2 regions of the Streptosporangium sp. LJ11 genome follow, and region 1 is predicted to be linked to the other one. Evidence: riboswitches for the same ligand, from Rfam matches in the RefSeq annotation. Region 1 holds a riboswitch; the other holds the start of a gene.
What was found. A riboswitch is a leader RNA that binds a small molecule or an ion and turns the genes downstream of it on or off. The one in region 1 is predicted to bind cyclic di-AMP.
Positions count from the first base shown of each region.

Region 2: another riboswitch for cyclic di-AMP. It lies ahead of ACTOQ3_RS01155 (hypothetical protein); the one in region 1 lies ahead of ACTOQ3_RS18280 (C40 family peptidase).

Region 1 covers NZ_JBPXMB010000011.1:198,880-203,284, reverse strand. The annotation lists gene ACTOQ3_RS18290 (branched-chain amino acid aminotransferase) at 1-184, opposite strand, end outside; gene ACTOQ3_RS18285 (3-isopropylmalate dehydrogenase) at 358-1,404, opposite strand; cyclic di-AMP (ydaO/yuaA leader) riboswitch at 1,545-1,777, shown strand; gene ACTOQ3_RS18280 (C40 family peptidase) at 1,765-2,373, shown strand; gene serA (phosphoglycerate dehydrogenase) at 2,873-4,405, opposite strand, start outside.
Region 2 covers NZ_JBPXMB010000001.1:237,215-241,619, reverse strand. The annotation lists gene ACTOQ3_RS01165 (IclR family transcriptional regulator) at 1-697, opposite strand, end outside; gene ACTOQ3_RS01160 (DUF4253 domain-containing protein) at 959-1,831, shown strand; cyclic di-AMP (ydaO/yuaA leader) riboswitch at 2,197-2,347, shown strand; gene ACTOQ3_RS01155 (hypothetical protein) at 2,615-3,442, shown strand; gene ACTOQ3_RS01150 (hypothetical protein) at 3,580-3,951, opposite strand; gene ACTOQ3_RS01145 (roadblock/LC7 domain-containing protein) at 3,964-4,350, opposite strand; gene ACTOQ3_RS01140 (hypothetical protein) at 4,403-4,405, opposite strand, start outside.

The DNA.
Region 1 (4,405 bases):
GCGGGCCGTACGGCATGAGCCTGGCGTCGTGCCAGCCCCGTCCCTCGGTGTAGTCGATCGAGATCATGTGGTCGGTGAAGACCTGACCGAACCCCGGGCTCGCCAGTACCTGCTCGCGCTCTGCCGCGGTGCGAGCGTGGTCGGAGAGCTGCACGTCGAAGCTGAGCTTCTGAGCGGTGGTCATCGCACGGATCCTTCTCTTGGTGTCTGGCTTACCCTTGGGTCCATTCTGCGTCGGACCGGGTAACGGGAAACTACTCCATCTATGCCGAAAACCGGCAGTGCTGGAGAAACAAAAACGCACCTGGCGGCTCGGGTGAGCCGCCAGGCGCGTCGGGGTCGAGGAGGGCGGCTTCCTCAGCCGGCTACTCGGGCGGTGATGTCGTCGCCGATCTCGTGGGTGGTCCGGCCGGCCCGGCCGGCCGGCCGCTCGGCCAGGTCGTCGGCGACGGCCCGCTCGACCCTGGCGGCCTCGGCGGCCATGCCCAGGTGGTCGAGGAGCATGGCGACCGACAGGATCGTGGCGGTCGGGTCGGCCTTGCCCTGGCCCGCGATGTCGGGGGCGCTGCCGTGGACCGGCTCGAACATGCTCGGCGCGGTGCGGTCGGGGTTGACGTTGCCGCTGGCCGCCAGGCCGATGCCACCGGCGATCGCCGCGCCGATGTCGGTGAGGATGTCGCCGAAGAGGTTGTCGGTGACGATCACGTCGAAGCGCTCCGGCTGGCTGACGAAGAACATCGAGGCCGCGTCGACGTGACAGTAGTCGGTCTGGACGTCGGGATACTCCAGGCCGACACGGTCGAAGGTGCGGGCCCAGAGGTCGCCGGCGTAGGTGAGCACGTTGGTCTTGTGGACCAGCGTCAGCTTCCTGCGGGGGCGGCCCAGCGCCTTGTCGAAGGCGTAGCGCACGACGCGCTCGACGCCGTGGGCGGTGTTCAGCGACTCCTGGGTGGCGATCTCGTGCGGCGTGCCCCGGCGCATGACGCCGCCCGCACCGGCGTACGGGCCCTCGGTGCCCTCGCGGACGACGACCATGTCGATGTCCTCGGGACGGGCCTTGCCCAGCGGCGTCTCGACGCCGGGGAAGAGCTTGACCGGGCGGAGGTTCACGTAGTGGTCGAGCTGGAAGCGGAGCTTGAGCAGCAGGTCGCGCTCCAGGACGCCCGGGGGCACGCTGGGGTCGCCGACCGCGCCGAGCAGGATCGCGTCGTATCCGCGCAGTTCGTCGAGGACCGGATCGGGCAGGGTCTCGCCGGTCTCGTGGTAGCGCTTGGCACCGAGGTCGTAGGTGGTGGTCTCCACCTTCGTGCCGACCGCTTCGAGGACCTTCAGCCCCTCGGTGACGACCTCGACTCCGATTCCGTCCCCGGGGATGACCGCCAGGCGAATGTTACGCGAATCCATGCAGGCACCTTACCGGTCCGTCTCGGTGATCGAACACCGGTCTCATCCTCCGGACACATCCGCCCGACGAGGCCTCTGATCGTTTTGTCCATCTTTGCTTGGTATTGACCGTTTCGAGAGGTTTCGTTATGGTCCTCCCATTCACGTCAATGCCTAATCCGTACGGGCCATCCCCTTACCGGGCCCGCACGGAGCCGGGGAACCACTCTTTACGGGATCTACCGGACCCCGGGCACCCCGCTCCTCCCCCGGAGCGCGTTCCCGGCCGTCATCAGGTGGATTCCTTGGGGCGAATCAGCGCGTTCTCGCGCCGTAGGGCGGCCTCCACGCCCGAGCCCGACAGCTCACCCGGCCGGCCTTATGGAAGGAATCACCCTGTCCGGCACAGTTCTCCCCCGTGTCCTGTCCATCTCCGCCTCCATGATCGTCGCCGGCGCCGCGGTGTGCGCGACCTCGACCGCCGCCCTGGCCGCATCACCGCCCCCCGCCCCCGGGCCCGCCGCGCTCAACACCCCCGCGCTGAAGGACGCGCTGAAGGCCACGGCCGTCAAGCCCGCCTGGCAGAAAGCCGTGAAGTGGGCCATGTCCAAGCGCGGAACGCCCTACGTCTGGGGCGGCACCGGCAACGGCGGCTTCGACTGCTCCGGCCTGGTGCTCCGCGCCTACGGCGCAGCCGGGATCAAGCTCCCCCGCGTCACCAACGACCAGTACGCCGCCTTCTCCAAAAAGATCACCTGGGAGAATCTCAAGCCCGGTGACCTGGCCTTCTTCAGTGGCCTCGGCCACGTCGGCATGATCACAAAGCCCGGCTACATGGTTCACGCCCCGCGGACCGGCGACGTGGTCAAGGAGGAGAAACTCGACTCCTGGCGTCGCGAATCCTTCGTCGGCGCGGTGCGTCCCGACCCGCAGGGGGTTCAGCTGGCCAAGCGGGTCGAGCTCGCGACCGAAGCCGTGACCGACGGATGAGACACGCCGGCGGATCACCGCTGGGAGGCCGTGGAGACCCCGGCGGTGGAGAGAACGGGTTCAGCGGGTGGGAGCACCGCCGTTGTCCCTGCGGTCCAGAGCGGTCTGGAGCGCGTCGATGGCCTCGTCCTCGGTCTCCTCGGGACGGTTCCAGGGATACATGTCGTACATGGCGAATCTCGTCTCGGTCGCATGCCGGCAAGGAAGGTGGTCGAGACTCCGGTCGGGACTCCGACCAGGCCTGATGTCGCGGGTCCGGATCACGGACCGGCGGCGGGGGCTTGGGGCCGGCATGCGCCACGACACCGCGGCGAGTCGCCGGCCTGCCCCTGTCAGGCCTCGCCGCGGCAGGTAGGAATTACGAGAACCTGGCGCATTTGACTCCAGGTTACCCGTCCGCGGGAAAACCGTCTCGCCCGGCGTACGCACTTCTCACATGCTGAGACGAGACGTGGCCGCCGCCCCGGTCCCCGGGGCGGCGGCCACGTCGGCGGTACGGCTAGTCGGCCAGGTCGACCGAGCGGCCGCTGTCGGCGCCGATCTCCGAACCAATCTGGTCGATCACCTCGGCCGGGATGGCGGTGTCGACGGTGAGCGCGATGAGCGCCTTGCCGCCCTTGGCGTCACGGGCCACCTGCATCGAGGCGATGTTGATCGAGTGGTCGCCGAGAATGCGGCCGACCACGCCGACGATGCCGGGGCGGTCGGTGTAGGTGAAGAACGACAGGTGGTCGGTCGGCTCGATCTCCATCTGGTAGCCGTTGACCTCGACGATCTTCGTGATCTGCCTCGGCCCGGCCAGGGTGCCGGAGACCGAGACCGCGCGGCCGTCGGCGAGGACGCCCCGGACCGTCACGACGTTGCGCCAGTCGGGGCTGTCGGAGCTGGTGATCAGCTCGACCGACACGCCGCGGTCCTTGGCCAGCAGGGGGGCGTTGACGTAGGTGACCAAGTCCTCGACCACGTCGGTGAAGACGCCCTTGAGCGCGGCCAGCTCCAGTACCCGGACGTCGTGGGAGGCGATCTCACCGCGCACCTCGACGTCGAGCTTGGTGGCGACCTCGCCCGCGAGGGCGGTGAACACCCGGCCGAGCTTCTCGGCCAGCGGCAGGCCCGGCTTGACGTCCTCGGCGACGGCGCCGCCCTGGACGTTGACCGCGTCCGGCACGAACTCCCCGGCGAGCGCGAGCTTCACGCTGCGCGCGACCTGGGTGCCGGCCTTCTCCTGGGCCTCGTGGGTGGAGGCGCCCAGGTGCGGGGTGACGACGACCTGGTCGAGCTCGAAGAGCGGGCTGTCGGTGACCGGCTCCTTCGGGAACACGTCGATGCCGGCGCCGGCGACGCGACCTTCCTTGATCGCGGAGTAGAGGGCGTTCTCGTCGATGATGCCGCCGCGGGCGACGTTGATGAGGCGGACGTTCGGCTTGACCGTGTGGAGCTCCCTGTCACCGATGAGACCGATGGTCTCCTTGGACTTGGGCAGGTGCACGGTGATGAAGTCGGCCTCACTCAGCGCCTCCTCCAGCGAGACCAGCCGGACGCCCATCTGCGCGGCGCGGGCCGGCTGCAGGTAGGGGTCGTAGGCGATCAGCTCGACGCCGAACGGCTGGAGGCGCTGCGCGACCAGCTGGCCGATCTTGCCGAGGCCGAGGATCGCGACGACCTTCTCGTCGAGCTCCACGCCGGTGTACTTCGAGCGCTTCCACTCGCCGCCCTTGAGCGCGGAGTGCGCCTGGGCGACGTTGCGGGCGGAGGCGAGAATGAGGGCGACGGTGTGCTCGGCGGCGCTGGTGATGTTGGAGGTGGGCGCGTTGACGACCATGACTCCGGCCTTGGTGGCCGCCTCCACGTCGACGTTGTCCAGGCCGACGCCGGCGCGGGCGACGACACGGAGCCTGGGAGCGTTGGCGATCGCCTCGGCGTCGACCTGCGTGGCGCTGCGCACGATGAGCGCGTCCACGTCGGCGAGGGCGGGCAGGAACTGGGCACGGTCGGCGCCGTCGGTGTGGCGGACTTCGAAGTCCGCGCCCAG
Region 2 (4,405 bases), on a different contig from region 1:
GGGAGGTGAGGCCCGAGATGGAGATCGCCGAGGTGGCGACGTCGTTGTGGTTGAAGATCGGCGCCGCGACGCAGCGCACCTCGGGCTCGTTCTCGCGGTCGTCGACCGAGTAGCCCCGCTGCCGGATCCGGCCCAGCTCGGCGCGCAGGCGCGCGGCGTCGGTGATGGTGTACCGGGTGACGTGCGGCATCCCGGCGGCCACGATCTCCTCGACGGCCTCCTCCGGCTGCCAGGCGAGGATCGCCTTGCCCACGGCGGTGCGGTAGACGGGGTTGCGGCTGCCGATGCGCGAGGCCATGCGCACGTTGGTCTCGTTCTCGACCTTGTCGATGTAGACCACGTCGGGCGGATCGTAGACCACGAGGTGGACGGTCTCCCTGGTCTCCGCCATCAGGCGGTGCGACTCCTCGGCGGCCACCGTCCGCAGGTCGAGGGTGGACAGGTAGGCCTGCCCGAGGTGCAGGGCGCCGCTGCCCAGCCGGTATGCGCCGCTCCTGCGGTCGCGCTCCAGGAGCCTGGCCTCGATGAGCGGGGCGGTCAACCGGAGCACCGTGCTCTTGGACAGGTCGAGCGCCTCGGCGAGCCGGGTGAGCGACAGGCCGTGGCCCGCACCCGCGTGGTCGCGTACGTGCGCGAGGACGGCGAGGGCGCGTCGGAGCGAGGCCGACCGGTTGCGTTCCGGAGCGGGCTCACTCATCGCGGCTTCCCAATGTGATCCGGCAATCGAATACCTGGTCAAGGTAGGCGAGTACCCCGCCCTGCGGCCACTTTGCAGCACAACGTTCTGCACTGCACAACAAACCGCGCCTGGCCGGCCGGACGGACGGTGGAGGACGGGCACCCACCCGGTTCCGTTTCTCCCCACTACCGATAATTTTTGCCTGGACCAGGGCAGAACTGTCCCTCGGGATGGTTGACAGGCCAAAATTGGTCCGTGGTCAGGATCGGATCGGTAGAGATGAGCGATTGTGAGAGTGAGCGACTTCCGCCAGTTCTGGGCCAGCTGTTCGCCGATGGAGCCGACGGAGCCGACGGGAGCGAGGGCGGCGACGGGACCGGCGGGGGCAGGGGCAGGAGGCTCTCGGTGGAGCTGCCGCCGGGGGACGTGGTGTGGCCCGACCCCGGTTACGCCCAGCTCGCCGTCCGTCGCCGTCCGGCGTTCTGGCTCAGCGAGGTGGCGGTCTCCGGCGAGTACTGGGCGCGGCTGAGGGCCCAGCACGAGCGGTCGGGCCTGTGGCCGGTGCTGCTGGAGGACTCCGTCCAGCCCTGGTCGGCCGGCCAGATCGCCCCGGACACGGCCGGTCAGATCGACAACTACCACGCCGCCGCGTTCATGGCCGAGGTGTGGTCCGACTGGATCGCCAAGGCCAACCTCGACCAGCTCGAACTGCTCGAGCCCTTCGGACCCGAGTGCCCCGGCCCGGCCCCCCCGGGCAGGCTCGCCGCAGACCCCGGCGTGGTCGCCGACTGGTACGCCGGGCTGGTGGCCGAGCGCAGGACCCCGCTCGGGCTCGTCGCGGTCGAGCGCGGGGCCGACGCCCTCGCCGTCATGGGCTGGCAGGGCGCCCTCAACCACAACGAGTGGATGGTCCCGCTCGCGGCCGTCGTGCGCAGCTGGGAGGACAGGTTCGGGGTGCGGGTGGTCGGCATGGGTTTCAACACCCTCGACCTCAGCGTCGCCGCGCCCCCGACCACCTCCGAGCACGCCCTGCACGTCGCCGCGGAGCACTGGACGTTCTGTCCCGACAGCATCATCCAGGGGGCGGGGAACCTCATCGACTACGCCGAGCAGATCAAGGGCAGGAACGCCTGGTCGTTCTGGTGGGACTGAGCGGGGCCGGGCGGGACCGGTCGGCCGGGGACGACCCGCGGGGCGGGCTCCCCTTGAGTGAACCTTTACGGAAAGGGATCGGCCGGCCTGGGGAGGGCTCGCGAGGCGGCGTTCCGCCGCGTGGATCTCCGGGCGCGGGGCCCTGGAACGGGGCCCGGGACGGGGTTTCGGGGCTGGACACCGAGATGGGGGAGACATCCGTGCTGGTAGGACGGGTGTTGGCCTGACGGGGCGATCGATGAGGCTTCCTTGAACCTTGTAGGTAGATCTTCTGGGGTTTTCATGGTGTTTGCTTTGCTTTGTCCGGTTTTGGTGGGTAGTGTCCACAGTCATCGGTAGGCGACCTGCCCTTCACAAGAGGGAGCGGCCGGCCGACGTCGAATCCCGAGGGCCCGCAGGGGCCCCGGAGCCGGGGAACCACTTTTCCGGGGTGAATCCGCCGCGACCACGCGGCGGTAGGGCAACTCCACCGCCCGAACCCGTCAGCTAACCCGGTAGACGAGATGGAGAGGAGATCCCCTCATGGATCACCGCGTTACCACGTCGGTGCAGCCCTTGTCCGTGCCGACCACCTGAACTTTTCCCCCCTTCCGCCGACATCCCCCGTTCCCCCCGGACCTTCTCGCCGCGCCTGATCGCGGCACCTTCCAGATCGTGCTCCGCGTAGCGATTGCCTGAGATTCCGGCTACGCCCCCTTTTCCGACGAGCGCGTCCCCGCCAGTGCACCCCTTCGGTGTGTCGCACGTGGCTGCCCCGTTCCCTCGCGAAAGAGCCTTTTCTCCATGCGCCCCTTCCTTGGTTTGCACAAGAACGGCCTGAGCAAGTTCACCTGGCAGAAGAACAAGCCCCGCGGAAGCCGCCTCGCCGCCGCCGCTCTGGTCGGCGCGAGCGTCCTCGCCGCCACCGGTGTCGCGGTGGCGCTGCCCGCATCCACCTGTTTCGCCGCCACCGCCGACCCCGAGGTCGGGGTGGCGAAGGCCAGCGCCGAGTCCGTCCTCCTCCAGGGCGCGACCACGGCCTCCTACTTCTGGGACGACTCCTCCGGCCGGGCCGGTGACACCGGTCTGCCCGCCAGCGGCCGGCCGATGCAGAAGGGCATGATCGCCAGCCCGAGCTGGCCCCTGCTCACCGAGGGTTACCTCATCTACAAGGGCAAGAAGGCCAAGTTCTTCGTCGGCGACCGCGGCCCCGGTTCCCCCTCGAACCAGGGCATCATGATCGACATCGACGCCAAGACCTTCGCCGACCTGACCGGTGGAACGTTCAACGCCAGCACGCTCGGCGTGGACGGCAACGGCGGGATGGGCCACATCGACATCAAGTACGTGGTCACCAAGTGGGGTGACGGTACGGGGATAAAGAACCACCCCGTCGCGTTCTCCACCGGTGCCTGGAGCCGCAGGGACACCAGCCCGGCCAAGCCTCCGACGGTCGTCTTCGCCAAGGCCCAGGAACTGGGGATAGGCGTGCAGACCCAGCCGGTGAGCGCCGCGGTGCGGCCGTGGACCGGCAAGCCCAAGGTCATGGTCGAGTCCGCCTCCTGGCACGCCCCGGCCGGCGTGGCCGTCGCCGGTGCCCGCGCCGCCGAGATCGGCGCGGGGAAGGGCTGAGCCGGAGCCGCCGCCCTCCGGAGTCCTCCGGGAACGCTCCGAAAGGGCTCCGGGAGGGCTCCGGGAGGACTCCGGGAGGACGCTGAGAGGACTCCGGTGCGGTCCGTGCCTCCCGGGGCGCGGACCGCACCGGAGGATCAGACTTCGAGCTTCTCCTCGATGCCGCGCAGGGTGTGCCGCGCGAGCGCGAGGTTGGCCCGGTTCCGGTCGAGAGCCAGGTAGAGGAACAGCCCTTTGCCGCTCCGGCCGGCGATCGGGCGGATCACGTGGTACTGCGTGCCGAGCGTGATGAGGATGTCCTCGATGCCGTCCTTGAGGCCGAGCGACTCCATGGTCCGCATCTTGGCCTTGACGACCTCGGTGTTACCCGCGGCCGCGATCTGGAGGTCGAGGTCCTTGGACCCGCCGAGCGCGCCCAGCGCCATCCCGCTGTTGTAGTCGACGACGACCGCGCCGACGGCACCGTCGATCGCCATCATCTCCTTGAGCGAGATGTCCATGTTGCCCATTGCTGTCTCCGATCACTGGGGTATCGATGTGCGCGAACCGGCGGCGGCCAGTCTGGCCGCCGTCTTGCGGCCCTCCAGCCGGAGCAGCCCGAGGTTGGTCCCCGGGCGCGCCAGGACTGTGAGGACGATCTTGGGTCCGGCGGCGTAGAACGCCGCGTAGCCGTTGGTGCCGGAGATCAACGTCTCCTCGAAGGTGCCCTTGCCGGCCATGCTCGTCATCCGGCGGCTGAGGGCCAGCACCGCGGAGGAGAGCGCCCCGGTCTGCTCGGTGTCCCTCTCCAGGTCGCTCGCTATCGTCAGACCGTCGACGCTGCACGCGATGCTCCCGTTCACGTCGGGTACGCGTTCTCGCAGCGCCGCCATCTCGCGCCGTATCTCCTCACGCAGTTCCACCGGCATCCTCCTTCCGATCAGCTTCAGCGTCCGCAGCCTTATCGGCATGTGACCGGGCTCA